2 regions of the Mycobacteroides stephanolepidis genome follow, and region 1 is predicted to be linked to the other one. Evidence: predicted binding sites of a transcription regulator. Region 1 holds the regulator's gene; the other holds the start of a gene.

Evidence for each region. Region 1 encodes LexA, which represses DNA repair genes until DNA is damaged. Its sites were predicted from a motif close to CGAACANNTGTTCG; they were not measured.
Region 2: a site for LexA is predicted at 8,352-8,365, ahead of ruvC (crossover junction endodeoxyribonuclease RuvC). Genes of this name have one in related genera too.

The regions. Positions count from the first base shown of each region.
Region 1 covers NZ_AP018165.1:2,981,991-2,996,988, reverse strand. The annotation lists gene miaA (tRNA (adenosine(37)-N6)-dimethylallyltransferase MiaA) at 1-727, shown strand, start outside; gene dapF (diaminopimelate epimerase) at 724-1,620, shown strand; gene hflX (GTPase HflX) at 1,700-3,100, shown strand; gene MSTE_RS14825 (molybdopterin-dependent oxidoreductase) at 3,106-5,397, opposite strand; gene MSTE_RS14820 (acyl-CoA dehydrogenase family protein) at 5,508-6,662, shown strand; gene MSTE_RS14815 (GNAT family N-acetyltransferase) at 6,669-7,202, shown strand; gene lexA (transcriptional repressor LexA) at 7,199-7,873, opposite strand; gene MSTE_RS14805 (LysM peptidoglycan-binding domain-containing protein) at 8,103-8,612, shown strand; gene nrdR (transcriptional regulator NrdR) at 8,743-9,207, shown strand; gene MSTE_RS14795 (PhzF family phenazine biosynthesis protein) at 9,232-9,915, opposite strand; gene MSTE_RS14790 (alpha/beta fold hydrolase) at 10,002-11,084, opposite strand; gene MSTE_RS14785 (proteasome assembly chaperone family protein) at 11,139-12,122, opposite strand; gene sthA (Si-specific NAD(P)(+) transhydrogenase) at 12,259-13,710, opposite strand; gene MSTE_RS14775 (hypothetical protein) at 13,834-14,568, shown strand; gene MSTE_RS14770 (alanine/ornithine racemase family PLP-dependent enzyme) at 14,569-14,998, opposite strand, start outside.
Region 2 covers NZ_AP018165.1:2,827,006-2,842,003, reverse strand. The annotation lists gene MSTE_RS14085 (phosphatidylinositol mannoside acyltransferase) at 1-323, shown strand, start outside; gene MSTE_RS14080 (glycosyltransferase family 4 protein) at 323-1,450, shown strand; gene MSTE_RS14075 (NUDIX hydrolase) at 1,447-2,469, shown strand; gene pdxS (pyridoxal 5'-phosphate synthase lyase subunit PdxS) at 2,555-3,469, shown strand; gene MSTE_RS14065 (acyl-CoA thioesterase) at 3,479-4,333, shown strand; gene pdxT (pyridoxal 5'-phosphate synthase glutaminase subunit PdxT) at 4,342-4,911, shown strand; gene MSTE_RS14055 (hypothetical protein) at 4,986-5,513, opposite strand; gene MSTE_RS14050 (YebC/PmpR family DNA-binding transcriptional regulator) at 5,593-6,348, shown strand; gene MSTE_RS14045 (phosphatase PAP2 family protein) at 6,376-6,969, opposite strand; partial or broken gene MSTE_RS14040 (methyltransferase family protein) at 7,141-7,602, shown strand; gene MSTE_RS14035 (TetR/AcrR family transcriptional regulator) at 7,692-8,264, opposite strand; gene ruvC (crossover junction endodeoxyribonuclease RuvC) at 8,385-8,942, shown strand; gene ruvA (Holliday junction branch migration protein RuvA) at 8,939-9,538, shown strand; gene ruvB (Holliday junction branch migration DNA helicase RuvB) at 9,535-10,605, shown strand; gene yajC (preprotein translocase subunit YajC) at 10,755-11,093, shown strand; gene secD (protein translocase subunit SecD) at 11,161-12,921, shown strand; gene secF (protein translocase subunit SecF) at 12,939-14,174, shown strand; gene MSTE_RS14000 (ABC transporter substrate-binding protein) at 14,174-14,998, shown strand, end outside.

The DNA of each region.
Region 1 (14,998 bases):
GACCGCCACCGTCGCGACCTATCAGCAGGAGGCCGTTACGGCCATCGATGCTCTGCTGGCGAGCGGGCGTGTGCCCGTGATCGTCGGCGGATCGATGATGTATATCCAAGCGTTGCTTGATGATTGGGCGTTTCCGGCCACCGATGCGCAGGTGCGGGCACGCTGGGAGGAGAGGCTGGCGCAGATCGGAGTCGCCGCGCTGCACGCCGAGCTCGCCGTGCGCGACCCAGCGGCGGCAGCCATCATCTTGCCCACCGACGGGCGCCGCACGGTGCGGGCACTAGAGGTGATCGAGCTCACCGGGCAGCCGTTCGCGGCGTCCGCTCCCACCATCGGCGCACCGCGCTGGGACACGTTGATCGTCGGATTGGACTGGGAGACCTCGAAACTCGACGAGCGGATCGCGCGGCGCACCGACCTGATGTTCGAGCAGGGGTTTGTCGCGGAGGTTGAGCAGCTGCTGGACGGCGGATTGCGCGAGGGCGTGACCGCGTCACGGGCCATCGGATATGCCCAGGTGATCGCGGCGTTGGACGCCGGGGGAGGCTCCGATGACCTGCTGCAGGCGAAGGAGCTGACGTTCATGGGCACCCGGCGCTATGTGCGTCGTCAGCGATCGTGGTTCGGTCGCGATCACCGCATCATGTGGCTTGCGGGCGACGGCGGTGACGCAGCAGCACTCTGCGGCGAAATTGAGTCGCGGTGGCGCCTATCCTCGAATACGTGAAGTTCACCAAGGGCCACGGCACCCAGAACGACTTCGTGGTGTTGCCCGACATCCACACCAAGCGGGATCTGACGGTGGCCGCCGTCCAGGCGCTATGCGATCGGCAACGCGGCCTGGGCGCCGATGGGGTGCTGCGCGTGACCACCGTGGGCGCTGCCCTCGAAGGTGGGGTGCTCGACGAGAAGCCTGCCGGAGTGAGCAGCGAAGACTGGTTCATGGACTACCGCAATGCGGACGGTTCCATCGCGGAGATGTGCGGTAACGGTGTGCGGGTGTTCGCGCACTACCTGCGTTCGGTGGGGCTGGAACATCGGGACGAGTTCGTGGTCGCATCCCTGGCCGGGCCCCGGCCGGTGCGTATCAACTCCTGGAGCCAGCTCACGGCCGACGTGACCGTCGACATGGGACCGGTGAAGGAGTTCGGCGCCGGCGAGGCAAGTGTGGGCGGTCGGCGGTTCTCCGGTCTGGCCATCGACGTGGGTAATCCGCATCTGGCGTGTGTGGACCCGGACCTGACCGTTGAGGATCTGCGCATACTCGACGTGGGCGCCCAGGTCGGCTTTGACGAGGTCCTGTTTCCCGACGGGGTGAACATCGAGGTGCTCACGGCCCCCGTCAACGGCACGGACGCTGCCGTCGGTGCGGTGCACATGCGGGTCCATGAGCGCGGGGTCGGTGAGACACGTTCCTGCGGAACAGGAACCGTGGCGGCCGCCTATGCGGCGCTGCGCCACCTCGGGCAGTCGACCGGTGAGATCGTCGTCAACATCCCGGGCGGACAGGTCCGGGTGACGGTCACCGCCGAGTCCAGCTTCCTGCGCGGGCCTTCGATGCTGTTGGCCGATGGCGAGATTTCCGACGAATGGTGGGGCGGCATTGGCTCCTGCGGATAATTCGGATGCGATCGATGAGCCACAGGTGGGAGCATCGGTGCGCGATGAGCGACTCGCGCGAAGAGCAGACAGCAGAGACATGAATTCGACGTCCTATCAGACACCCACCGATGGCGAACTCGCCCTCGAAGACCGCGCGGCGCTCAAACGTGTAGCCGGGCTCTCCACCGAACTTGCCGACGTCACCGAGGTCGAGTACCGGCAGCTGCGCCTGGAACGGGTTGTGCTGGTGGGTGTCTGGACCGACGGGACCTCCCAGGAGGCCGACGCCAGCATGGCCGAACTCGCCGCGCTGGCCGAAACCGCCGGCTCTGAGGTGCTCGAAGGTTTGATTCAACGTCGCCAAAAGCCCGATCCGGCAACATATATCGGTTCTGGCAAGGCGATAGAGCTGCGGGAGATCGTGCTGGCTACCGGTGCCGACACCGTGATCTGCGACGGCGAGCTCAGCCCGGCACAGCTGGTGGCTCTGGAGAAGGCGGTGAAGGTCAAGGTCATCGATCGCACCGCGCTGATTCTGGATATCTTCGCCCAACACGCCACCAGCCGCGAAGGCAAGGCACAGGTGTCGTTGGCGCAGATGGAATACATGCTGCCGCGGCTGCGCGGCTGGGGTGAATCCATGTCTCGTCAGGCCGGTGGTCGTGCCGGTGGTGCCGGTGGCGGCGTGGGTACCCGTGGCCCCGGTGAGACGAAGATCGAGACCGATCGGCGCCGAATCCGTGAGCGCATGTCCAAGCTGCGTCGCGAGATCCGCGACATGAAGAAGGTGCGCGACACCAAGCGCAGCCGTCGGCTCGAAAGCGATGTTCCGTCGATCGCCATCGTCGGATACACCAATGCCGGTAAGTCGAGCCTGCTGAACGCGATCACCGGAGCCGGGGTGCTGGTCCAAGACGCACTGTTCGCAACACTCGAACCGACAACCCGACGCGGAACATTCGACGACGGACGCGAATTCGTCATCACGGACACCGTTGGTTTCGTACGGCACCTGCCCACCCAATTGGTCGAGGCCTTCCGGTCGACCCTGGAGGAGGTGGCCGACGCCGACCTGCTTGTCCATGTGGTGGACGGCTCGGACGTGGCGCCTCTGGCCCAGATCGAAGCGGTACGGGCGGTCATCAGCGACGTCGTCGCGGATCACGATTCGTCGGCGGCGCCGGAGCTGTTGGTGATCAACAAGATCGACGCGGCCAGTGATCTTGCGCTGGCGCAGTTGCGCCGTGCGCTGCCCAAGGCGCTGTTCGTGTCGGCGCACACCGGCGACGGCGTCGCCAAGCTGCGCGACGCGCTCGCCGAGACGGTGCCCCGCGGAGATGTGCCCGTTGACGTGGTCGTCCCGTACGAGCGTGGTGACCTGGTGGCTCGGATTCATACCGACGGACAGGTGCAATCCACCGAGCACCTCGCGGCCGGCACACGGGTGATCGCGCGGGTGCCGCAGGCGCTGGCCGCCAGCCTGCTGGAACTGAAGTAGCGGCTCTAGTCGCGCTCGACGAGACGCGGCGGGACGTACGCCCGCACAGGCGGCGGTGTGCCCTCGAACCGTTCGATCTGCACCAGCACGTGCTGACCGGTGCAGCCCTGAGCCAACGACGAGGTGCCTGCGTCATCGGTGAGTACGTTCGGATTGCCGTGTAGACAGGGCGAATCGGGGTCGGCCGGATCGATCGGATCGAACCAGGCGCCGGTGGACAGCTGCACCACGTGGCGGCGCAGACCCTCGTCGAGAACGGCACCCGCCAAGCAGGCGCCCCGGTCGTTGAACACCCGCACCACGTCGCCGTCGGAGATACCGCGTTCGTCGGCGTCGGCCGGGTGTATGCGGATGGGTTCGCGTCCCTGAACCTTCGAGCGTTGGCTGGTGCCACCGAAATCGAGCTGGCTGTGCAGCCGGGTGCGGGGTTGGTTGGCGATGAGGTGCAGTGGGAAGCTTTGGGCGCGTTCTCCGTTCAGCCATTCGGTGGGCTCGTACCACTGTGGGTGGCCGCCGCAGTCGGCGTATCCGAATCCGTCGATGGTTTCCGAGAAGATCTCGATGCGCCCGCTCGGGGTATGCAGCGGGTGCGTGTCGGGGTTCTCCCGAAAATCCGATAGCAGAGTCAGGCCCGGATCGGTGGGCAACTGCAGGTAACCGCGCTCCCAGAACTCGTCGAAGGATGGCACCGAGAAGTCCCGGGCGCCGGCCCATTCGGTGTACAGGTGGCGAAGCCACTGTGCGGCGGTACGTCCCTCGGTGAATTGCCCGCCGAATCCGAGCCTGTCGGCCAGTGCCGAGAATGTCGTGTAGTCATCGCGAGAGTTGGCGTATGGCGGCGCTGCGGCCTTCATGGCCACCAGCAGTGGGTCATTGCGACTCCCGGAGAAGTCGTCGCGTTCCAGGCTGGTGGTGGACGGCACCACGATATCGGCGTGCTTGGCCATCGCCGTCCACACCGGATCGTGCACCACGACGGTGTCGACGCGTGCCAGACCACGACGCAGCCGTGGCAGGTTCTGATGATGGTGGAATGGATTGCCGCCCGCCCAGTAGACGCATTTGATGTCCGGCAGCGTGAGTGTTTGACCGTTGTAGGCCAGCGTCTCACCGGGGCGCAGCAGCAGCTCGCTGATGGCTGCGACCGGAATGAATGTGGTCACCGGGTTCGGCCCCTGCGGAAAGGTGGGCAGTGGGCAGCTGATCGGGGCCAATCCGGCCTCGTTCATCGAGCCATAACCGTGGCCGAAACCGCCGCCGGGAACGCCGATCTGGCCGAGCATGGCCGCCAGGGTGAGCCCCATCCAGGGCGCCTGCTCGCCGTGGCGCACCCGCTGTAGTGACCAGCTGACCGTGACCAGGGTGCGTCCGGCGGCCATGCGCCGCGCCAGTGTGCGCAGCTCGTCGGCCTCCAGATCGCTGACGCTCGCCGCCCATTCCGGGCTCTTGGGCACGCCGTCGTCGAGGCCCAGCAGATAGCGTTCGAATCGTTCGTAGCCGGTGCAATACGTGTTCAAGAAGGCCAGGTCTGCGAGCTCTTCCACGGCCAGCACATGGGCCAGCGCGAGCATGACCGCGACATCGGTCCCGGGAACGGGCGCATGCCATTCGCATTCGCCGTCGATGTCATCGCGCAACGGACTGAACGAGACGATGCGGCCACCGCGGGCGCGGAACCTGTCGAGGGCGGCACGAGCCGGATGCGCCGTGGTGCCGCCGTGGTTGACACCCGTGTTCTTCAAGGCGATTCCGCCGAATGACACCAACAGATCGGTGTTCTCGACGATGACATCCCATGACGTCGACCTCTTGAACAGCCCATCATGGGTGCCGACGACGTGCGGCATGATGACGCCGGTTGCGCCCAGGCTGTAGGAATGGCGCGAAAAGGTGTAGCCGCCGAGCAGTTTCAGAAACCGATGTACCTGACTCTGGGCGTGATGGAAGCGTCCCGCGCTGGCCCAGCCGTACGAGCCGCCGTAGATGGCTTCGTTGCCGTGGGTGTCGACGACGCGTCGCAGTTCGTCGGCCAGTAGTTCGGTGAGCTCATCCCAGGACACCTCCACGTACTCGTCCGAGCCGCGGGCGGTACTGGGGCCGGGCCCGTCCCGCAGCCAGCCGCGCCGCACAGACGGTGCGGTAACCCGGGCCTGGTGGCGGATCGAACCGGGAATGTTCTGCAGCAGCGGGGACGGGTCCAGATCGGTCGGGATGGGTGTGACACCGATCACTTCACCGTCGCGGACCTCGGGCGTGAATGCACCCCAGTGGGTATGTGAAAGCGCCGGCCTGGTCACCTCAATCAGCCTAGGCTTTCTGTCCGTCGAAACCGGGTAGGCGAGTACCAACCGACCAGTGGGTTGGTATACATTCTGCCAAGTACGTAAATCCAAACCGGAAGGTGATCATGGCCGGCGCCGTTAAGTTCAAACGCACCATCTTCGAACCCGAGCACGAACTGTTCCGCGAGTCGTTCAAGACCTTCCTGGAACGGCATGCAGAGCCTTACCGGGAGGAGTGGGACGAGAACAAGATCGTCGACCGCTCGCTGTGGGTCGAGGCCGGCAAGCAGGGCTTTTTGGGCACCGATATGCCCGAGGAGTTCGGTGGCGGCGGACTTGTCGATTTCCGCTACAACGCGATCATCGGTGAAGAGATCACCAAGGCCCGTCAGTCGGGTATCGGTTTCACCTTGCACAACGATGTCGCGGGCCCGTACTTCCGGGACCTGGCCAATGACGAGCAGAAGGCCCGCTGGTTCCCGGGATTCTGTTCCGGTGAGCTGATCAGCGCCATCGCCATGACCGAGCCGGGGACCGGTAGCGACCTGCAGGGCATCAAGACCCGCGCGGTCAAGGACGGCGACCATTACATTCTCAATGGCGCGAAGACCTTCATCACCAACGGCATCAACGCCGACCTGGTGATCGTGGTCGCACAGACCGACCCCGAAAAGGGCGCGCTGGGCTTCAGCCTGATCGTCGTCGAGCGCGGCATGGAGGGTTTCGAGCGCGGCCGCAAGCTCGACAAGATGGGTCTGGACGCTCAAGACACCGCCGAGCTGTCCTTCACCGATGTTCGCGTGCCCGCCGCCAACCTGCTGGGCGATGAGGGCCAGGGCTTCATCTACCTCATGCAGAACCTGCCGCAGGAACGCATGTCGATTGCGGTCGTCGCAGCCGCAGCCATGGAAACCATGCTGGACGCGACCATCCAGTACACATCCGAGCGTAAGGCGTTCGGTAAGCCGATCAAGAGCTTCCAGAACAGCCGGTTTGTGCTGGCCGAGCTCGCCACCGACGCCACGATGATCCGGATCATGGTCGACGAATTCATCACGCTGCTCAACAAGAAGGAGCTGAGCGTCGAGCAGGCCGCGATGGCCAAGTGGTACAGCACCGAGAAGCAGGTTCACCTGATCGACCGCTGCCTGCAGCTGCACGGTGGTTACGGCTTCATGCGTGAGTACCCGGTGGCACGTGCCTACATGGACTCTCGTATCCAGACGATCTATGGCGGAACCACCGAGATCATGAAGGAGATCATCGGGCGTTCGCTCTAGTCGCGAATGCGTATTCGTGACGCCACGGCTGCCGACGCGGCCGCGTGCGCAGCGATCTATGCGCCGTATGTCACCGACACGGCTATTTCGTTCGAGGAGGTGCCGCCGTCGGATGTCGTTCTTACCGAACGCATCCAGACGGCGGCACACCGTCATGCCTGGCTAGTCGCCGAGGATGCCGGAGAAATTCTCGGGTATGCCTATGCGGTGCCATGGAAGTCCCGCACCGCCTATCAGTGGGCCTGCGAGGTGAGTGTGTATGTCGATGGTGCACACCGGCAACGCGGGGCGGGCCGTCAGTTGTACGCGGCGCTGTTGGATCGGTTGCGCTCTCTTGGGTATCGCACGGTGCTGGCCGTTGTCGTAGTGCCCAATCCGGCGAGTGAAAAGCTACACCTGGCAATGGGATTCGAGCAGGTGGCGTTGTACCGGCGCATCGGTTACAAGCTGGGCAGCTGGCACGACGTGGCACACTTCCAGCTCTTCTTGACGTCTGCCGACGATGATTCCGCGCCCGGGTTGCCGCCCGGACCGGCCTAGACCTTGCGGATGACGGTGACGACCTTGCCGAGGATGGCGGCGTCGTTACCGGGAATGGGCTCGAACAGCGGGTTGTGCGGCATCAGCCACACCTGACCCGTCGTCCGCTTGAATGTCTTGACGGTCGCCTCACCATCGATCATCGCTGCCACGATGTCGCCGTTGTCGGCGACGTTCTGCTGGCGGACCACCACCCAGTCGCCATCGCAGATCGCGGCGTCGATCATCGATTCGCCGACAACCTTGAGCAGGAACAGTGATCCCTCGCCGACAAGCTCGCGGGGGAGCGGGAACACATCCTCAACGGCCTCCTCGGCCAGGATCGGACCACCGGCGGCGATCCGCCCCAGCACGGGCACGAACGTGGGCTCCGGCAGATCGCCTGAGCCCACCACATCGGTGGTAGCCGACGGGGTGTGGGAATCATCGATTCCCCGAACGTCAACGGCGCGTGGACGGTTCGGGTCACGCCGCAGGAAGCCCTTCTGTTCGAGGGTGCGTAGTTGATGGGCGACCGACGACGTCGAGGTGAGCCCGACGGCGTCTCCGATTTCGCGGATGCTCGGGGGGTAGCCCCGTTCATTCACCGATGCGCGGATGACCTCCAGGATGGTCCGCTGGCGCTCGGTCAGTGAACCGGTGGCGGGTCCCTTGCTGGGTGTATCGCTCATGGGCCCGAATCTAGACCTGTCGACGACATTTATCAAACATGTGTTCGATGCGTGTCGCCAAGAATGGTCGGCGGCTCGACTATTTGGGGCATTTGCGCTGGTCAAGGCCACTTGTCGGTGGCGAATGCTACAAATCGATCACATGTTCGGACACCGAACACATGATCGAGTACATTCGAACATAAGAGCGAACGGGCTTACCGATCGACAGGACAGGAAGGGCATACAGATGAGCACAAACGTTCTGACCACGCCGCGTCTTCGCACCGCCGAGCACGCATCGCGCGAGTGCGCCCCGCAGGTGCGCGCGTACAGCGCGCAGTACCCGCTGACCCAGCGTCGGGCGCTGCCGGTGCGCACTGTCGCCTACCGGAGGCCTTCCGGTCGGCCAGTTGCCTACCGGGGTAACGGCATCCGGGTCTCGTCGGTGCCGCATCGGGTACATCGTCGTAGCACGGTGAGCCTTAAGGCCACGATCGTTGTCTCGGTGGGCGCTGCAGTGGCGACCATGTGGCTGTTGATGCTCGGCCAGGTCAGTGCTGCCGGAGTTGGGGGAGTTGGCGTGCCGGAGCGCGTGGCGGTTGTCCAGGTCGCTCCCGGAGAGACCCTGGCCGATGTGGCCTCGCGTGTCGCGCCGGACGCGCCGCGCTCGGCGGTGGTGTCCAAGATCCGTGAACTCAATGAACTCGACTCGGCGACAGTGCAAGCCGGTCAGACGCTGGTTTCTCCGGTCGGCTGATCGGCGAACGGGCGTGACCTTCGAACGTGCGGGAGCACGGGTATCCTCGACACCGGTCTGGGCGCGTTGCGCTGTGCGTCAGCTCACCCAGCCCAACGACTTGGAGTCCAGAACCGGCGAAGGAGCAGTAATGCACTGTCCGTTCTGCCGGCATCCAGACTCGCGCGTAGTCGATTCCCGTGAGGCGGATGAGGGTCAGGCGATACGGCGACGTCGATCGTGCCCGGAGTGCGGCCGTCGTTTCACCACCGTCGAGACCGCTGTGCTCGCCGTTGTGAAGCGCAGCGGGGTCACCGAGCCGTTCAGCCGCGACAAGGTCATCAAGGGCGTGCGCCGTGCCTGCCAGGGCCGCGACGTCGACGACGACGCGTTGAATCTGCTTGCTCAGCAAGTCGAAGATGCCGTCAGGGCCGCCGGGTCCCCAGAAATTCCCAGCAATGAGGTGGGGCTGGCCATCCTTGGCCCACTCCGCGATCTGGACGAGGTCGCGTACCTGCGTTTCGCCTCGGTGTACCGCGGATTCAGCTCCGCTGAGGACTTCGAACGCGAGATCGCCGCGTTGCGCGCGCATCGTGACGCACCGACAGGGTCCTAACCCAGATGGTGGCACCGCCCGTCACTAGTCCAACGTCAGTGATTGATCGGCGACGACATGGCCACCGATCGTCACCCAGCCCTCCGGGCTCCATTGCGTGAGAATCTGTGAGCCCTTGCCCTGATTGACGATCAGATCGCGGCTCAACAAGTCGGTCATCCGCGCCGCCACCGACCCGGTTGCTTCGTCCTCGTCGACTCCCAGATCGAATGCGAACACCCGCGATCGCACCAGACTCGCGTTGCGGTCCTGCCACGCCCATACGCAGTGCAATAGCTCGTCGGCGTACTCGGCGGGATCGGCGGCGTCCACATCCGTGGGAGAGCCCAGCTCGTGGAAATCGGTCTCGGGTGACCACTCGGACCGAGCGCGTATCCACGTGCGGTCGTCATAGCTCACCTGGAGCACGCCCGCGGGAACCTGAAGGGTGTTGACCGGTGTCCCGCGTTCACGCAACCACCACGCCAATCCGACTGTCGGATGCCCGGCGAAGGGCAGCTCGGCGGCCGGGGTGAAGATCCGCAGATGTGCGGTGTTGGATCCTTCGGCGGGAAGATCGACGAAAACTGTTTCGCTGAAACCCAGCCGGGTGGCGACCTCCTGGCGTGCCGCCGCTGGAACGTCGGCACCATTGACGATCCCCAGGGGATTGCCGAAGTTGCCTGTCTCATCGGTGAATACGCGAACAACCGCGACATCAACACTCATGCGTCGACTCTACGTCTCGCGCGTGTTGCGCACCGGGGATACCCCGTGAACTGCGCAATCCTTCGGTACCGCTTGAGCTCTCGTGGCTAGGTGGCGCTGCGCTCGTCGGTGCCCATGGCGTCGAGCACCGCCATCCGGGTCCGTGCGGCCCCACTGATCGTGTGCTCGGTGATGCCGGTCCGCAACAGTCGGCGCAACTCATTCTCGTCGTATTCGGCGGGCTCGGTGGAGGCGATGAATTGGCGAACGATGTTGATGAATCGATCTGGGTCGTCGTGGAAGGGGAAATGCCCGGAGTGCTCGAAGATCTCCAGTGTCGAGCCGGGCATGGCCGCATGGGCGAAATGCCCGTGGCTAACCGGGATCACCAGGTCGTCGCTACCCCAAATCAACTGCACGGGAACGGACTCGGTCAAATAACATCGGTCCAGCATGGTAACCACCTGGCCGCGCCAATCCACCACGGCCCGCAGCGTCCGGGTGAACGCGGCCGAGGCCCGGGGCTCGGGTAGGTCGGCGAGAACCCGCAGGACATCGGGGATGTCGCGGCCCATTCCTGCCCGTCCCAACGTCGCGCCGGCTAGTGCGCCGGTCAGCCGGATCATCGGCATCGCCAGCGGCAGTCTCAATAACCCGATCGCATCTCCGATGACGGGCAATGAGGCACACCGCAATACGATGTTGACGTCCTTGGTCACTCCGCCTGGCGCGACCAGGATGAGTCTCTCCACCAGGTGGGGGAATTGGTAGGTGAACTGCATCGCGACGCCGCCGCCCAGCGAATGACCGACGACGGTGACTTTCTCGATGTCCAACACGGCCAGCAAGTCCCGCATGCCATTGGCGTAAGCCGCCACCGAGTGGTCAGCGCGTGGTTTATCCGACTGGCCGTGCCCCAGCAGATCCGGGGCGATCACGGTGAAATGCTCGGCGAGCTGCGCGTGCACGCTGTCCCATGTCGCGGAGTTGTCGCCGATACCGTGGATGAGCAGAAGTGCAGGTCCCGATCCTGCGATTCGAAAGGCGCGCCGATACCCGTGGATGGTGCGGAAGGCCATCCGCGGACGCGTCGATGCGTCGGTGGCCGATTCGGCATTGTCGCCGACATCGGCACCCTCGATGTGCCCGGTATCCGGCACCGGATGCAGGAGCCGCGGCGGAGGATTCATGTGAAGTATTTTGACCCTTCGCCGCAAATTTGGCGCGGCGAGCGGACAACAGGCTTAGAGAACAGGCCCGTCGCCGGACGGATCCTCGCCGAACTTGGCCTGTTCAGCGAGGAATCGCTCGAACTCTCCGGCCAGTTCGTCACCGCTGGGAAGCTCTTCGTCCCGTGCCAGCAACGAGCGATTTTCCTGTGCCGCGACAAAGGCGTCGTACTGGCGTTCCAGCGCGTGGACCACCTGGGCGACTTCCTCGCTGCCTTCCACCTGCTCGTTGATCTGGTTGCGCACCTTTCCGGCCGCCTCGGTAAGTGCCTGCAGAGGCAGATCCAGATCGCCGGTCCTGGCCACTTCTTCCAGAAGGCGTTGTGAGGCCTCCGGGTAGTCGGTCTGTGCCAGGTAATGCGGAACGTGGACGGCGAAACCGACCACGTCGTGGCCATGCTGAGCCAGACGGAACTCCAGCAGGTTGGAGGCGCTGCCCGGTACCTGGACCTCATCGATCCAGCCCGGGTGCTCATCGAGGGTCTTGCGGTCGTTTCCGTGCGCGGTGAGGGTGATGGGGCGGGTATGCGGTACCGCCATCGGAATCGCGCCCAGCCCAATGGTCTTGCGTACACCGAGCTGATCGGCCAGCAGCCGGATCGCGGTGACGAAACGCTCCCACTTCAGGTCGGGCTCCAGCCCGGCCAGCAGCAGGAACGGTGTGCCCTTGGTGTCTTTGAGCGCATACAGGTTGAGTTCGGGCGTGGCGTACTCGGTGAAGTGATCGCTCTTGAACGTCATCACCGGCCGGCGAGAGCGGTAGTCGAGCAGATCGTCGATGGCGAAGGACGCAACCAACTCGCTTTCCAGCGTGTCACGCAGATGCGCGGCAGCCAGCTTCACGGCGTGACCGGAGTCGGAGAAGCCCTGCAACGCGTGCACCAGAACTGGTCCGCGCCCATCGGCGGAGGCCAACTGTGGACCCGGGAATTCCAGCTCGTACATGCCACTCTGATCGGGTCTGTACGGCTGCTGCTCCCCGTCGTTACTGCTTGTCATGGTTCGCCTCCCTTCGCGTCCTCGTCCCACCAGTGTCCCTTACCGGCAGGCAAACGGCGAATGTACCTATGGGCTCAACGGCCCAGGCGGGATGCGAATTCCGGATGTGGGCGCTATTCGCCCAGCGCGAAATCCCTCAGGCCTTGAACTGGTTGAGCGCGCGGATCTTGTTCATCACATCGAGCGCGGCGACTTTGTAGGCCTCCGAGAACGTCGGGTAGTTGAAAACAGCGTCGACCAGGTACTCGACGGTGCCGCCGCAGCCCATCACCGCTTGCCCGATGTGGACCAGGTCGGTGGCATCGGAGCCGAAGATGTGCACTCCGAGCAGCCTGAGGTCCTCGGTGGACACCAGCAGCTTGAGCATTCCGTAGGAATCCCCGGCGATCTGACCGCGCGCCAGCTCGCGATAACGCGAGACACCCACCTCGTAGGGAATCGCGTTCTTGGTGAGTTCAACCTCGGTGGCGCCCACATAGGACACTTCGGGGATCGAGTAGATGCCGATCGGTTGTAGATCGGTCATGCCTTTGGAGGGCTCCCCGAACGCGTGGTAGGCCGCGAGGCGGCCCTGATCCATCGAGGTGGCCGCCAACGCCGGGAAGCCGATCACATCACCCACCGCGTAGATGTGGTCGACCTTGGTCTGAAAGTTCGCGTCAACCCAGATCCGGCCGCGGTTGTCGGCCTCGAGCCCGGCCCGGGCGAGGTCGAGCTGATCTGTCTGCCCCTGTCGTCCCGCGGAGTACATCACGGTGTCGGCAGGGATCTGTTTGCCGCTGGCCAAGGTGGTCATGGTGCCCGAATCATTGACGTCGACGGCGGTGACCTCCTCGCCGAAACGGAATGTCACGGCCAAGTCGCGTAGGTGAAAGCGAAGGGCCTCAACAACTTCGGGATCACAGAAGTCCAACATCGAGTCGCGTTTCTCCACCACGGTTACCTTGGTGCCCAGGGCGGCGAACATGGAGGCGTACTCGATTCCGATGACGCCCGCGCCGACCACCACCATGGATCCGGGGATGAAGCGCAGATCCAGGATGCCGTCCGAATCCAGGACGCGGCGCTCGTCGAACGCCACACCGGCGGGCCGGGCGGGCTTGGTGCCGGTGGCCAGCACGACGTAATCGGCATGCAGTGTGGTGCGCTCGCCTCGCGAGGGTTCCTCCACCACCACGGTGTGCTCATCGGCGAACCGCCCGATGCCGCTGATCAGGTCGATGCGATTGCGCAGGAGCTGAGAACGCACCACCTCGATTTCCTTACGGATGACGTGTTCGGTGCGGGCCAGTAGATCCTCGGGAGTGATGTTCGCTTTCACCCGGTAGCTCGCGCCGTAGAGCTCGCGCTGGTTCATGCCGGTCAGGTAGAGGACGGCCTCGCGCAGCGTCTTTGACGGGATGGTTCCGGTGTTGGTGCAGACACCGCCGAGCATGTTGTCGCGTTCGACCACGGCCACCGACTTGCCCAGCTTGGCCGCGGCGATGGCGGCCTTCTGGCCGCCGGGGCCCGATCCGATGACGACAAGGTCGTAGGTGGGGGTTTCTGCTGCCGTGGATGAGCCGCTTGCGCGAAGACCGTTGGTCATGGGTGTACTCATACGCCGATTCGTCTAACCATGCATGCCGTCCGTGTCACGGTGACATGAACAGTTGTCCCTACCGAATCTCGCGCGCGCCTCCGAGACCCCGGAGGGTGCCGATGGCAGCATGTGACCGTGACGGCATCGCGGCTGGTAGCGACGATGGTTGTGGCTGGATGCTGCGCCGCGACATCGCCCGCGTGCACGCGGGCAATCGACGGAACGGCCACGGAGTCATCGGGTGGCGCATCGTCCCCGTTGACCACCACGACGGCGCCCTTGCGGGCACCTGCGGGCCCGGTGGGGGCGCTTCTGCTGGCGCCCACGGACTTCCCGCATCAATATCCGGCCACCACGCTGGACCCCGGCGCCGCCGGTCTGGCACTCCGCGATATCCGGGGGGTGCCCGATGCGGCCACCGTCGCCCCCACCACATGCACGCCGGAACCCGTTCCAGCGGTGCCGCAGGACGCGGCGGTAGCGGTGGGTACCAACGAGTCCGACAATTCGACCATCACGGTGGCGGTACTTCGCGTGCCGCAACCGCTTGCCACCTACAAGACCCAACTGGAGCGTTGTACTTCGTACACCTTCACCGACCCGGACCAGGTCACGAGCACGGTGACGGCCTCCCAAGCAGTGGCTCCGCCCATCAACGCCGATGATTCGGTGGCAGTCAACCAAACGGTGTCGCCGTCGGGAGCGGGCAACGGCACACAAACCACCCTGTCGCTCATCGCGCAGATCGCCGATATTCGAATCCAGGCCACCTACATGACTTTTCAGGGCACCGAGCCCGATGCGGTGCTCCTGGATCAGGCCTTCACCGCGGCTGTACTCAAAGTGCACGACAGCTTCCACTGATCACGGGCTTACCGGTGTGACCGCGTACCCGTGAGGTGCGGTGGAACGGCCCAGGTGCTCGATCTTGGCGACGAAGGGCGATGTCATCGCCCGCACGAGTGTGCCGTAGCCGATACCGAAGGCGATCTCGTCTCCGACCACCACCTGGTGATCACCGACGTCGATCACCAGGTGGTCGCTGCTCATCCCGAGGACCGTGATGCCCTCAGGTGGCTGCAGGCCATCCGGGTCCACGTCCTGGCGGCCGAGGGCCAGGATTGCCTGGCGCACAGTCGCACTGCCGGTGCGGGCCGGAGCTTCGCCGAATGCCGCCTGAGCACGATGCCCCCAGGGTTGAGCGGGTTTCATCGCGACCTCGATGACTTCTGCACTCAAGGTGAAGGCATTCGTATGCAGGCCCGGGATCGGTGTCCGGTACAGCGGGTCGACG
Region 2 (14,998 bases), 150 kb from region 1:
TGCTGCCGGCACACTGCTGGTTCGAGCCACACGGTCAATGGGGGGTGCGGATTCAGGCGCCCATCGATACATCATCAGGCGATGTTGCGGTGGTCACCCAGGCGCTCGCCGACGAGTTCGCCGCCAATATCGCCGAGCGTCCGGCGGACTGGCACATGTTGCAACCGCTGTGGCTTGACGACCTGTCCGAAGAGCGTCGCACTCGGTTGCGGACCTCGCCGGCACGACCGGCGTCGGAGAACCATCCCGAGCCCGTCCGGGAATCGGATACCGGCGATCGGGCGGCCCCCCGGGAGACTGATCCCGTTGGCGGGCAGGCGTAATGCGCATCGGGATGGTCTGCCCGTACTCCTTTGACGTACCGGGCGGTGTCCAGTCCCATGTGGTGCAGTTGGCGGAGGTCATGAGGGACCGCGGTCACCACGTCAGCCTGCTCGCACCGTCCTCATCGGACGTGGAGCTGCCCGAGTTCGTGGTGTCCGGCGGCAAGGCCGTCCCGATTCCGTACAACGGTTCGGTGGCGCGGCTGCGATTCGGCCCGGCCACCTATGCCAAGACCAGGCGCTGGCTGGTCGACGGGGACTTCGATGTGTTGCACCTGCATGAACCGAACGCGCCGAGTCTGTCCATGCTGGCGCTGATGGTGGCCGAGGGCCCGATCGTCGCCACCTTCCACACGTCCACCACGAAGTCGTTGACACTGAGTGTCTTTCAGGCGGTACTGCGCCCGTGGCACGAAAAGATCGTCGGCCGGATCGCGGTCTCCGAGCTCGCCCGGCGCTGGCAGATGGAAGCACTCGGATCTGACGCGGTCGAGATTCCCAACGGCGTCGATGTCCGGTCCTTTTCCGGGGCGCCGATGCTGGAGGGCTACCCGCGGGCAGGTAAGACGGTGCTTTTCCTGGGCCGGTACGACGAACCACGCAAGGGCATGGACGTGTTGATGGGGGCGCTGCCGAAGATCGCGGCCAGCTTCTCCGATGTGGAGATCTTGATCGTCGGACGCGGAGATGAGGCCGAACTGCGCACGCAAGCAGGGGCATTGGCAAAGCATCTGCGATTCCTCGGGCAGGTGGACGATGCCACCAAGGCCTCGGCCATGCGCAGCGCCGACGTCTACTGCGCCCCCAACATCGGCGGCGAGAGTTTCGGCATCGTGTTGGTGGAGGCGATGGCGGCGGGTACCGCGGTGGTGGCCAGCTCGCTCGACGCCTTCCGCCGGGTGCTGCTGGACGGCTCGGCGGGCCGGTTGACACCCACGGGTGATGCGGATGCCTTGGCGGCGACCATCATCGACGTGCTCGGAGACGACGAGGGCCGCGCGAAGCTGGTGGCGGCAGGTACCGAGGCAGTGCAGCGCTACGACTGGTCGGTGGTCGCACAGCAGATCATGCTCGTCTACGAGACCGTCACCGCTTCCGGTGCGCGTGTGAAGGTCGACAGTTGGTGACCTTCTCGGCGTTGACCGTCATCGTCATCGCCCTCATCGGCACGCTGGTCGCGCTGGGCCTGCTGTGGGCCTATCTGGTGGCCAACCGGCTAGACCGACTGCATGTGCGCAGCGACCTGTCCTGGCAGGCCCTCGATGCCGCGTTGGCGCGCCGTGCCGTCGTCGCACGGGCGGTGGGAGACGCGCTCAAGGACGATCAACTGATCAAACTCGCCGCGAAAGCCGAGCAGGCCGAACGCGACAGACGCGAGTATGCGGAGAACCAGTTGGCCTCGGCGTTGTCCACCGTCGACTCAGAGCGACTCCGTCCCGCGCTGGTGGCCGAGCTCGCCGATGCCGAGACGCGGGTGCTGATCGCTCGGCGCTTTCACAACGATGCTGTGCGCGACACTCTGGCCCTGCGGGTACGCCGGCCGGTGCGCTGGTTGCGTTTAGGCGGAACTGCGCCGATGCCAACGTATTTCGAAATCATCGACCGCCAGGGTGCGGGCACCGAAGACCCGGCCCTGGCCAACTTCCGTACGTCGGCTCGGATCATCCTGCTCGATGAGGACGGCCGGGTGCTGCTGCTGCGCGGCTTCGATCCCGCCGCGCCCAGCCCGGCGGTGCATTGGTGGTTCACCGTGGGCGGACAGACCTTGCCGGGTGAGAAGCTGTGTGACGGCGCGGTGCGCGAGCTGGTCGAGGAGACCGGATTATCGGTTCCCTCCGGGCGCCTGGTGGGCCCGCTGTGGCGTCGGGTGGCCGTCTTCGACTTCAACGGAACCACCATTCGCTCCGAGGAACTGTTCTTCGTGCACCGGACCAAGAGGTTCGAACCGGCGACGGACGGCCGCACCAATTTGGAGCAGCGCTACATCACCGGGCACCGCTGGTGCGACGCCGAAGAGATCGCCGCACTCGCGGCCTCGGGGGAGCAGGTGTTCCCGAATCAGCTGGGAGAGCTGCTCGGAGAGGCCGCCGCTGCCGCGGATGCGGTGGCCGCAGGTGGGCGCCGCGACCCGATCCTCATCGGGTGAGCCCGGTCACCGCACCTCCCGGGACAAAATCGCTGGTGTGGCCGCATTAGACTGGTGGCAGAAACCGACATCCAGGAGCCCTCAGTTGACTAGCACGACCAACGGAACGTCCCCCGAGACCGGAACCGGCACCGCGCGCGTCAAGCGCGGCATGGCCGAGATGCTCAAGGGCGGCGTCATCATGGACGTCGTTACGCCGGAACAGGCGAAGATCGCCGAAGACGCCGGTGCTGTCGCTGTCATGGCGCTGGAGCGGGTGCCCGCAGACATTCGCGCTCAGGGCGGCGTGTCCCGCATGAGCGATCCGGACATGATCGACGGCATCATCAGCACCGTCAGCATTCCCGTCATGGCCAAGGCCCGTATCGGGCATTTCGTCGAGGCGCAGATCTTGCAGAGCCTGGGCGTGGACTACATCGACGAGTCGGAGGTGCTGACCCCGGCCGACTACACCAACCACATCGACAAGTGGAAGTTCACCGTGCCGTTCGTGTGCGGTGCCACCAACCTGGGCGAGGCGCTGCGCCGCATCACCGAGGGTGCGGCCATGATCCGTTCCAAGGGTGAGGCCGGTACCGGTGACGTGTCCAACGCGACGACCCACATGCGCAAGATCGGTGGCGAGATCCGTCGGCTCACCTCGCTGTCCGAGGACGAGTTGTACGTTGCCGCAAAGGAACTACAGGCGCCGTACGACCTTGTGGTCGAGGTTGCTCGCGCCGGCAAGCTGCCGGTCACGCTGTTCACCGCCGGCGGAATCGCCACCCCGGCCGATGCCGCGATGATGATGCAGCTGGGTGCCGAGGGCGTATTCGTCGGATCCGGAATCTTCAAGTCCGGCAACCCCGAGCAGCGCGCCGCGGCGATCGTGAAGGCCACCACCTTCTACGACGACCCGGACGTGCTGGCCAAGGTGTCGCGCGGACTGGGTGAAGCGATGGTCGGTATCAACGTGGAGGACATCGCGCAGCCGCATCGGCTCGCCGAGCGCGGCTGGTAAAACCATCTGATGGCCGATATCGAAGAGATCCTGACGCTCGAGCAGCTCGAAAAGGACATCTTCCGAGGCAACGTGACCCGGAGCAGCCTGCGTCGCACCTTCGGTGGCCAGGTTGCGGGGCAATCGTTGGTCTCGGCGGTCCGTACCATCGAGCCGCAGTACCTGGTGCATTCCCTGCACGGATACTTCCTGCGTCCCGGAAATCCCAACGAGCCCACCGTGTTTCTCGTTGATCGGGTACGCGACGGCCGCTCGTTCAGCACCCGCCGGGTCACCGCCATCCAGGACGGACAGGCGATCTTCAGCATGTCGGCCTCCTTCCAGACGCTGGACACCGGCATCGAGCACCAGGACCTGATGCCGCCCGTACCGGCGCCCGAGGACCTGCCCGATGTGCAGGACGCGGAGGGATCGTTCAGCCACGATCTTTTCCGGCAGTTCGCCGAATGGGACATCCGGATCGTTCCCCACGAGCTGATGGACCGGAACCCGCGGCTGGCCGCGCAGCAGCGGGTGTGGTTCCGCTGCCGCAAGCAACTTCCGGATGATCCGGTGCTGCACGTCTGCGCGCTGGCCTACATGAGCGATCTGACGCTGCTGAGTTCTTCCAAGGTGCCGCACCGGGACGCGGTGCTGCAGACCGCGTCCCTGGATCACGCGCTGTGGTTCCTGCGTCCGTTTCGCGCCGATGAATGGCTGCTGTACGACGAGACGTCGCCGTCGGCCGGATACGGTCGGGCGCTGACTCAGGGCCGGATCTTCGATCGCGAGGGCCGGATGGTCGCGGCGGTGGTGCAGGAGGGGCTGACCCGGTACGAGCGCAATCCCGACGAGGCGTCGATCGCCAAGGGGAACATGGCGTGAGCCCGTTGATCGGCGTGCTGGCATTGCAGGGCGATGTCAGGGAACATGTTGCTGCTCTGGAAGATTCGGGTGCGGACGCGCTTGGTGTGCGCCGTCCCGAGGAACTCTCCAAGATAGACGGGCTGGTCATTCCCGGCGGGGAGTCGACCACCATGAGCAACTTGCTGCGGGTGTTCGAACTGCTGGACCCGCTCACCGAGCGTCTGCGTGGTGGTCTGCCGGTTTACGGATCCTGCGCGGGCATGATCCTGCTTGCCAGCGAGATACTCGATACCCGCCCGGATGCGGTGGCGCTGGGCGCGATCGATATGACGGTGCGGCGCAATGCTTTCGGGCGCCAGGTGGACTCGTTCGAGGGTGATCTGGATTTCGTGGGGCTCGATGGCGGGCTGCATGCGGTGTTCATCAGGGCGCCGTGGGTGGAGCGGGTCGGCACAGACGTCGAGGTGCTGGCCACTGTGCAGGGGCATCCGGTCGCGGTGCGGCAGGCGAGTGCGTTGGCGACGTCGTTTCACCCCGAGGTCACCGGGGACCGGCGAGTGCACCAACTGTTCGTCGACATGGTGCGCGCGTCCTAGGCGTCTTCGACCGCATACCAGGTGCAGCCGTATCGCCCGATTTCTCGGCGTGCGGTATGCGCTCGACGCGATGGCTACCAGCGCAGCATGGGCATCGGGCGCAGCGGATGCTTCAGCGTCCATTTTCCGGCCGTCCGCAATAAGAATCCGTGAAAACCGCCGTATGGCAGTGCTTCCACGACCTCGCGCACATCGGAGCGTTCCAAACCGGTCCAGGCGTACATGCCGCGGAAAGCGTCGATCCGATCGCCCAGCCGGAAGGTCTCGACCCACAGATCGTCGGCCGACCTGAGCTTGTGGTGGTCGGCCACCATCGCCCTGAGACGATCGATGTCGGTGATGCCGAATTCCGGTGCCAGTTGTTCGGCCAGATCGACCGAAGGGTCCAGATAGTCCCAGGTACCGGCCGTCCAGATGCCGATATCGTGTGTCGCCCATGCCAGGGCGATCTCCGGCGGAGCCTGGGTCATGCCGAGAAGGCGGAGCTGGTAATTCATGCCCCGGTACAGGTGATTGCGGTAATCGGTGAGGCTGTCTCCGACGGTTGACGCGTATCGGTCCAAGACCGCGTCGACAATCGGGTCGGCTACCAGGACAGTCATGTGATTCACCCTAGGTGCGCGAGTAGACTCGGGCAGCGCAGAAGTGCGACGGAACCTAGAGAAAGTAGTACAGGGGTACATGAGCGGCCATTCCAAGTGGGCCACCACAAAGCATCAGAAGGCCGTCAAAGACGCGCGCCGTGGCAAAGAGTTCGCCAAGCTGATCAAGAACATCGAGGTCGCCGCGCGTACCGGGGGCGGAGATCCGACCGGCAACCCGACGCTCTACGACGCCATCCAGAAGGCCAAGAAGACCTCGGTGCCCAACGACAACATCGAGCGGGCCCGTAAGCGCGGCGCCGGCGAAGAGGCCGGCGGGGCCGACTGGCAGACCATCATGTACGAGGGCTATGGCCCCAACGGCGTCGCGGTGCTTATCGAGTGCCTGAGTGACAACCGCAACCGCGCTGCCGGTGAGGTTCGGGTCGCGATGACCCGCAACGGTGGCAGCATGGCCGATCCGGGATCGGTGTCGTACCTGTTCTCCCGCAAGGGTGTTGTGACGCTGGAGAAGAACGGTCTGTCCGAGGACGACGTGCTCACGGCCGTGCTGGAGGCGGGTGCCGAGGAGGTCAACGACCTGGGCGAGACCTTCGAAGTCATCTCCGAGCCCACCGACTTGATCGCGGTCCGTCAGTCACTGCAAGAGGCCGGGATCGACTACGAGTCGGCGGAGGCCAGCTTCCAGCCGTCGATGAGCGTGCCCGTCGACGTCGACACTGCCCGCAAGGTGTTCAAGCTGGTCGACGCACTGGAAGACAGTGACGACGTGCAGAACGTCTACACCAACGTGGACCTGTCGGACGAGGTGCTGGCCCAGCTCGACGAGGACTGAGCGTGCCCGTCACGGGACCCGTGACTGCTAGCTGTCGACGCGTACCGGTGTCTTCTCCGTTGCTCCGGCAGCCCAGAACGCCATGGTCACGACCGCGGTGGTGACCAGGACGGCACCGATGGTGTCGGTGAAGTAGTGATACCCGCACGCGACCTGCCCGAGTAGTCCGAGCATGCTGACAATCCCGGCGGCGATGTACGCCCAGAGGGCTCCGCCGGCGACCAGCACCAGCATCCCCGTCACGGCCACCACGAAGGTGGTGTGGCCGCTGGGATAAGCGAGGTAGCCGCCCTTCTCACGCCCGACGAGCATCTTGGTGGCCTGGGTGGTCCAGTTCGCGATGAAGGGGCAGACCAGGACAACTGCCGCGACCCGCCAACGCCGCCGATACAGCTCGAACCCGACGCACACCACGAGCACCGGAACCAAGAACACCCAATCGGTGAAGAACAGCAGCCAGCGTGGCTGTACCCCGAACGCGACCTGGGTCGCATCGAAAAACCACCTGTCAAACGGCGTGGAACCCTTCCCGACGGAGGACCCGAGCACCAGCATCAAGATCACGCCGAGGGGAGGCCACCACTGAACCGTTTTCTCGCTGGGCAGTTTTCCGACAGACACTCCGACGACAGTAATCGGACCCAGACGTCGACCCGAATCGTGCCGGTGACCGGGAATCAAACGTCACCGGACGGCGTTACTGTGATGTCAACGAGTGTTGGTCAACATCTGTTGACTTGAATGTCAAGCAGGCGTACATATAAGACATCCACGAGTGAGGGGAGGCCGGTCATGGCCACACAAGCAGTCGCCCCGGCGCCTGAAACGACAACCCTGTGGCGCACTGCGCGCGCGGTTCTCGCGCTGCCGGTCACCGTGACGGTTCTGATTCCGCTGGTGATTCTCTACGGGTCCGGTGTTCAGGTGTCGTCCTGGATGTCGGATCAGATGTCGATGACGGCGACGTTGATCGGGACCCTACTGGTGGCTGCCGGCCTGTTCCTGGTGACGCGGACCGTCATGCTCTTCCACCAGACCGGCAAGGGGTCCCTAGCGCCCTTCGATCCGCCGATCCGGCTTGTCGTGCGCGGCCCGTACCGCCACATGCGTAACCCCATGATCACCGGCGTCATCGCCATCTTGCTGGGTGAGGCGCTGACGGTGAACTCCGTTGGTCTGTTGATCTACGCGGCCGTTTTCGTGACCATCAACGCGATCTACTTCCCGCTGGTCGAGGAGCGCGGCCTGTTGCGGCGATTCGGCCGCGACTACGCCGAGTATGCGCAGCACGTACCGCGGTGGGTGCCACGGCTGCGCCCGTGGACGCAGCCCGAGGGCGCGCGTTAAGGCGCCTCGCAATCACAGTCGCAGTCCAGGTAGGCCTGGATGGTCGGCGCGATGAGGTCGATGATCTGTTCGTGCGTCATCGCGGGCACGTTGCCGAGTCGGATGACGTAACGGCACATCGCCAATCCGATCATTTGGGTGCCGATGAGCGCCGCGCGTTCCATGGCGCGATCCGCGGTCAGCGATTCGATGATCGGCACCATCTGGCAGCTGAAAATCTCCTCCATGCGCGCCCGTGCGGACTCGTGGGACACCGCAGCCCGCAGCAACGCGACCATGGTGTCGTCGGCTTCCCATTGGGTGAGGAAGTGCTGGACCAAGGTTGCTCCGAGCTGATCGCGCGGAATCTCGGCTAGTTCCTCGGGGAAATGTATGTCGAAGTTGGCTGCGGCGGTGAACAGCTTGGCTTTGTTGCCGTAGTACCGCATGACCAGGGACGGGTCGATGCCCGCCGTCGCCGCGATGGCCCGTATGGTTGCCTTCTCGTAGCCGACGCCCGCGAAGTGTTCCTGGGCAGCCTCGAGGATGGCCGCGCGAGTGGCGTCCGATCGCCGAGGTTCGGTAGACATGCGCTGAGCTTAGGCCAACGGATGTTGACATTTGCAGAGCCCTCGCGTGTTGCTGTGCCGAATGGGCGAGCTCTCTCGATATGCTATCGAACAACTGTTCTACGGCGAGAGGGCTGGCGCGTGCGAGTGATGGGAGTCGACCCGGGGCTCACCCGGTGTGGTCTGTCCATGGTCGAGGCCTCCTCGGGTCGCAAGGTGGTGGCCCTGGATGTCGACGTCGTGCGCACCCCGGCCAATCAGCCTCTGCCGCAACGACTTTTGGCGATCAGCGAGGTCGTAGAGCATTGGATGGACACCCACCGTCCCGACGTGGTGGCCATCGAGCGCGTGTTCGCTCAGCAGAACGTATCGACGGTGATGGGTACCGCCCAAGCGGGCGGAATAGTTGCGCTCAGCGCCGCGAAGCGGGGTATCGAGGTGTATTTCCACACCCCGTCGGAGGTCAAGGCGGCCGTCACCGGCAACGGTCGGGCAGATAAATCCCAAGTGACCGCAATGATCACACGCATCCTGCAGCTGCAGACGGCGCCGAAGCCCGCCGACGCGGCCGACGCCCTGGCCCTGGCGATTTGTCACTGCTGGCGTGCGCCCATGCTGGCGAGAATGGCGAAAGCGGAGGCCGCCGCCGAAGAGCAGCGGAAAGCCTTCGCGGCCCGAATGAAGGCGGTAGCCCGATGATTGCTTCGGTCAATGGCGAGGTCATCGACATCGCGCTCGATCATGTGGTGATCGAGGCCGCCGGGGTCGGATACCGCGTCAACGCCACCCCGGCCACGCTGTCGACGCTACGGCGCGGCACCCAGGTGCGGCTGATCACGGCGATGATCGTCCGCGAGGACTCGATGACGTTGTACGGCTTCACCGATACCGATGCTCGCGATCTGTTCCTGACACTGCTCAGTGTCTCCGGTGTGGGGCCCAAGATCGCGATGGCCACGCTCGCGGTCTACGACGCATCGGCCCTACGCCAGGCGCTGGCCGATGGCGATGTCAATGCGCTGACCCGGGTGCCGGGGATCGGCAAGCGTGGCGCCGAGCGCATGGTGCTGGAGCTGCGCGAGAAGGTGGCAGCAGCTCCCGGTGGCACCACCGAGCTGGGCCGGGGTACCGCATCGCTGGTGCGCACGCAGGTCGTCGAGGCGCTCATCGGCCTCGGATTCGCCGCCAAACAAGCCGAACAGGCCACCGACACCGTTCTGGCTCAAGACAATTCCGAAGGGGATACCTCGACCGTGCTGCGGTCGGCGCTGACGTTGCTGGGTAAGACACGATGAGCCGCTTCGACGAGTTCGACGGCGCGGAGGACGACTTCGATGCCGGCCCCGAGATGTCTGGTGCGCTCACGGTCGGTGAGAACGATATCGACGCCGGACTGCGGCCCAAGTCGCTGCGAGAGTTCATCGGCCAGCCGCGCGTGCGTGAGCAGCTGGATCTGGTGCTGTCCGGCGCGAAGAATCGCGGCGGTACCCCCGATCACATCCTGTTATCCGGGCCGCCCGGGCTGGGGAAGACCTCGCTGGCGATGATCATCGCCGCCGAACTGGGCTCCTCGCTGCGGGTGACCTCGGGTCCGGCGCTGGAGCGGGCGGGTGACCTCGCGGCGATGCTGAGCAATCTCGTCGAAAACGATGTGCTCTTCATCGACGAGATTCACCGCATCGCCCGGCCTGCCGAGGAGATGCTGTACCTGGCCATGGAGGACTTCCGGGTCGACATCGTCGTCGGCAAGGGCCCCGGTGCCACCTCGATTCCCCTGGAGGTGGCGCCCTTCACGTTGGTCGGCGCGACAACCCGTTCGGGGTCGCTGACCGGGCCGCTGCGTGACCGCTTCGGATTCACGGCGCACATGGACTTCTATGAGTCCGAAGAGCTCGAACTCGTGCTGGCTCGATCGGCGGGAATCCTCGGCATCGAGCTGGGGGCCGACGCGGGCGTGGAGATCGCCCGGCGTTCGCGCGGCACCCCGCGCATCTCCAACCGATTGTTGCGCCGGGTCCGTGACTACGCGGAAGTGCGTGCCGACGGCGTCATCACCGTGGACGTCGCGAAGTCCGCTCTGGAGGTCTACGACGTCGATGAGCTCGGGCTGGATCGCCTGGACCGGGCCGTGCTTTCCGCGCTGACTCGCAGCTTCGGCGGCGGCCCGGTGGGTTTGTCGACTTTGGCGGTTGCCGTCGGGGAGGAATCGACCACCGTCGAAGAGGTATGCGAGCCGTTCCTGGTGCGTGCCGGGATGCTCGCGCGAACGCCGCGCGGGCGGGTGGCGACGGCGTTGGCGTGGACGCATCTGGGTCTCACCCCGCCGCCGCAAGTGCTGGGGCAGGCCGGGCTGTTCGATTGAGAGGACACCTGAGTCCAGGACGCGCAGGTCCGGGGTTCGCGTCAATTCCACAGAGTCGGATGGCACACTGGTGACTTGTCGCGTGCTTGTTTCACGCAGACCGTGCCTGCCCTCGTGAAGACCCAACGGAAAGAATCCCGAAAGCCGCCATGGAATCGATCATCGTCTTTTTGCCGCTCATCCTCGTTATGGGCGCATTCCTCTTCTTCGCGAACCGGCGGCAGCGCAAAGCTCTGGACGCCACCATCGAGCTGCACGACTCCCTGGCAATCGGTGACCGGGTGCACACCACCTCCGGCCTGCAGGGCACCATCGCCGCCGTCACCGACGACACCGTGGACCTGGAGATCGCGCCGGGTGTCGTGACGCGCTGGATGAAGCTCGCGATCCGCGACAAGATCGTCGATGAGGCCGCGGACGCTGATGACACCGCTGACGAGGCGTCGCGCGACGTCGAGAGCTCCGGGGTCGAGCTGACCAAGGAGTAACGGCTCCGCCGCTACTCAACCCTGAAAGCCTCCCGACCCGCCCTCGACAAGCAAGGAGACCGGACACGTGGCCTCGCCATCGGCCCCTGTGCACCCCGCGCGTTATCTAGCTGCCTTCCTGGTGTTGCTGATCGGCGCTTATCTGCTGGTGTTTCTGACCGGCGACAAGCACGCCAAACCCAAGCTCGGTATCGACCTGCAGGGCGGAACCCGCGTCACGCTGACGGCGCGCACCCCTGACGGTTCCAAGCCGACCAAGGAAGCACTGACGCAGGCGCAGCAGATCATCAACGCGCGCGTCAACGGACTCGGAGTCTCCGGGTCCGAGGTCATCATCGATGGCGACAACCTCGTCATCACCGTGCCGGGTAACGACGGCAGCGAGGCCCGGAACCTCGGTCAGACCGCCAAGCTCTACATCCGGCCCGTCATCCAGATGGTGCCGGCGCAGCCCCGGGAGAACCCCCAGGCCGGGGCCCCGCAGGGCGGTCAGCCCGGCGGCGCCGGCCAGGAGGCGACACCACCAGAGCCCGGTGGTGGAAAGCCCGCACCCGCGGCGCCTTCACCGAAACCGCAGCCGCGTCCGTATCCGGCGCAAACCACCACACCGCCGCCGCCACCCGCACCGGCGACGCAGCCCGCGACGCCGAATGCCACAACGTCTCCGGCCGCCCCTCCCGCCGATCTGCCGCCCAAGCCGGGTAGCGGTGAGGAACGCAAGCAGCTGATCGACTTCGAGAAGCAGATCAGACAGAGCGAGGATCCGCGGATTCAGATGCTGGCCCTCCAGGTCCAGTCCTCGCGCTGCTTCGACCCCGATGACCCGCTCGCGGGCAACGACGATCCGAACCTTCCGTTGGTCACCTGCGGTGACGACAGCCAGGGCGGCAAGGCCGCCTACCTGCTGGACAAGTCGATCATCAGCGGCGAAGAGATCAAGGACGCCAGTTCCGGACTCGACCAGCAGCGCGGTATCTATGTGGTGAGCATGGAATTCAAGCCCACCGGCGCGAAGATCTGGGCCGACTACACCTCTGCGCATTGGCAGCAGGGCACCCAAACGGCATTCACGTTGGACTCCAAGGTGATCAGTGCTCCGGCCATCCGCGAACCCATCCCGGGCGGCAAGACCGAAATCAGTGGGCAGTTCACGTCCGACTCGGCCAAGCAGCTTGCCGCGGCGCTCAAGTACGGCTCACTGCCACTGTCGTTTGAATCCTCCGATGCCGAAACTGTTTCGGCCACACTCGGATTGACCTCGCTCAAGGCAGGTCTGATCGCGGGTGCCATCGGATTGGCGATTGTGCTGCTGTACTCACTGATCTATTACCGCGTGCTCGGCATCCTGACCGCGCTGTCCCTGGTTGCCTCCGGCGCCATGGTGTTCGCCATCCTGGTCCTGTTGGGTCGGTACATCTCGTACACCCTGGACCTGGCCGGCATTGCCGGTTTGATCATCGGCATCGGTACCACCGCGGACTCCTTCGTGGTGTTCTTCGAGCGCATCAAAGATGAGATACGAGAAGGGCGTTCCTACCGTTCGGCGGTGCCGCGCGGTTGGGCCCGCGCCCGGAAGACGATCCTGTCGGGTAACGCGGTGACCCTGCTGGCCGCCGTGGTGCTCTACGCGCTCGCTATCGGGCAGGTGAAGGGCTTCGCGTTCACCCTCGGCCTCACCACCATCTTGGACGTCGTGGTGGTGTTCCTGGTGACGTGGCCGCTTGTCTACCTGTCCTCCAAGTCCGCGACCCTGTCCAAGCCCGTGTACAACGGGCTTGGCGCGGTCCAGCAGATTGCCCGCGAACGTAAGGCGGCGGCACACGCATGAGCACCAGCAACGACACCGTGAGCAACGGGAACGGCACCGAAAAGGACGTCGCGGACGGCACGGACAAGGCCACCGCAACGGAAGTCAAGTCCAGCGCGATCGAAACCGCCACTGCGGCACCAGAACACGGGTTCTTCTACCGCCTGTACACCGGAACCGGTGCCGTCGACGTCGTCGGCAAGCGCACCCTGTGGTTCGCGATCAGTGGCGCGTTCATGGTTGTCGCGATCTTGTCGATCGCGATCAAGGGATTCGTCTTCGGTATCGACTTCGAGGGCGGCACCAAGGTGTCGTTCCCGAAGGGCGAGGCCACCGTCCAGCAGACCGAGGACGTCTTCAGTCAAACACTGGGCCGCGACGCCGAATCGATCGTCGTCACTGGAACCGGCGACTCGGCCTCGATTCAGATTCGCACCGAGACGCTCGACAACGAGGAATCGGCGAAGCTCCACAAGGCGCTCTTCGACCGGTTCGCGCCCAAGGGATCTGACGGCAAACCGTCCATCAACGCCATCTCCGATTCGGCCGTATCGGAGACCTGGGGCGGGCAGATCACCAACAAGGCGCTGTGGGCGCTGGGCGTGTTCCTGGTGCTGTCCGGTATCTACATCGCGGTACGTTACGAGCGCTACATGGCCGTCGCCGCGTTGGCCGCGCTGGTCTTCGACCTGCTGGTCACCGCGGGTGTGTACTCGCTGGTGGGCTTCGAGGTCACCCCGGCGACAGTGATCGGACTGCTCACGATCCTCGGATTCTCCTTGTACGACACCGTGATCGTGTTCGACAAGGTCGAGGAAAACACGCACGGATTCCAGCACACGTCGCGGCGCACCTTCGCCGAACACGCCAACCTGGCCGTGAACCAGACCTTCATGCGCTCCATCAACACCAGCCTCATCTCGGTGATCCCGGTGCTCTCGCTCATCGTGGTGGCCATCTGGCTGCTGGGTGTGGGCACTCTGAAAGACCTTGCACTGGTTCAGCTTGTCGGCATCCTGGTGGGCACGTATTCGTCCATCTTCTTCGCGACCCCGCTGTTGGTAGCATTGCGTGAGCGCACCGAGCTGGTGGCGAGCCACACCAAGAAGGTGCTGAGCCGCCGCAAGCCGGACGCCGCAGCCCTGGCCGATTCCGGCTCGGGAACCAAGGCGGCGACATCGGCTACCGCCGACACCTCGACAACCACGGTGCGACCGGCGAAACCCAGGCCCGGTGCCCGCCCTCAAGGTAAGCGGAACGTTCGGCGGCACTGATGGATTCACGGAGTCCAGCACGGACCGGGGCAAGACGGATCGCTCGAATCGGCGCCATCGCGACCACGGTGCTACTCGCGGCGGGGTTACTGACCTCGTGTTGGACCTCGGCGGCAAAAACGCTCGACTACGCCGTCGATGGCCGGCTCACGACCTACAACGTCAACAGTGTTGCGGGGAATGCCTCGGCAGGGGCGCAGGCCTTCAATCGAGTGCTCACCGGGTTCGGCTTCCACGGACCCGACGGTCAGGTGATCGCCGACCACGACTTCGGCAGCGTCGAGGTCGTCGGCCGCATTCCGTTGGTGCTCGACTACACCATCAACGAAAAGGCCGTCTACTCCGACGGCAAGCCGGTGACCTGTGAAGACATGGTGTTGTCCTGGTTCGCGCAATCCGGCAGGCTGCCCGACTTCGATGCGGCAAGCACCGCGGGATACGCCGACATCTCCACGGTGGATTGCAAGCCCGGGCAGAAGACCGCACGGGTGACCTTTGCGCCGGATCGAGCCTTCACCGACTGGACCCAGCTGTTCGCCGCCACCACGATGTTGCCGTGGCATGTGATTGCCGACAAGCTCGGTGGGGGCGTGGACCTGATCGGCGCCATCTCCGCCAATGACGTTCCGACACTGCAGAAGATCGCCGAGTTCTGGAACAACCAGTGGAATCTCGGCTCCGATCTGGACCTCTCGAAGTTCCCCTCGTCGGGGCCCTACAAGCTCGACGGATACAACGACGACGGTTCGGTTGTGCTTGTCGCCAACGACAAGTGGTGGGGGAGCCCGCCGGTGACCAAGCGGGTCACGGTGTGGCCCAGCGGG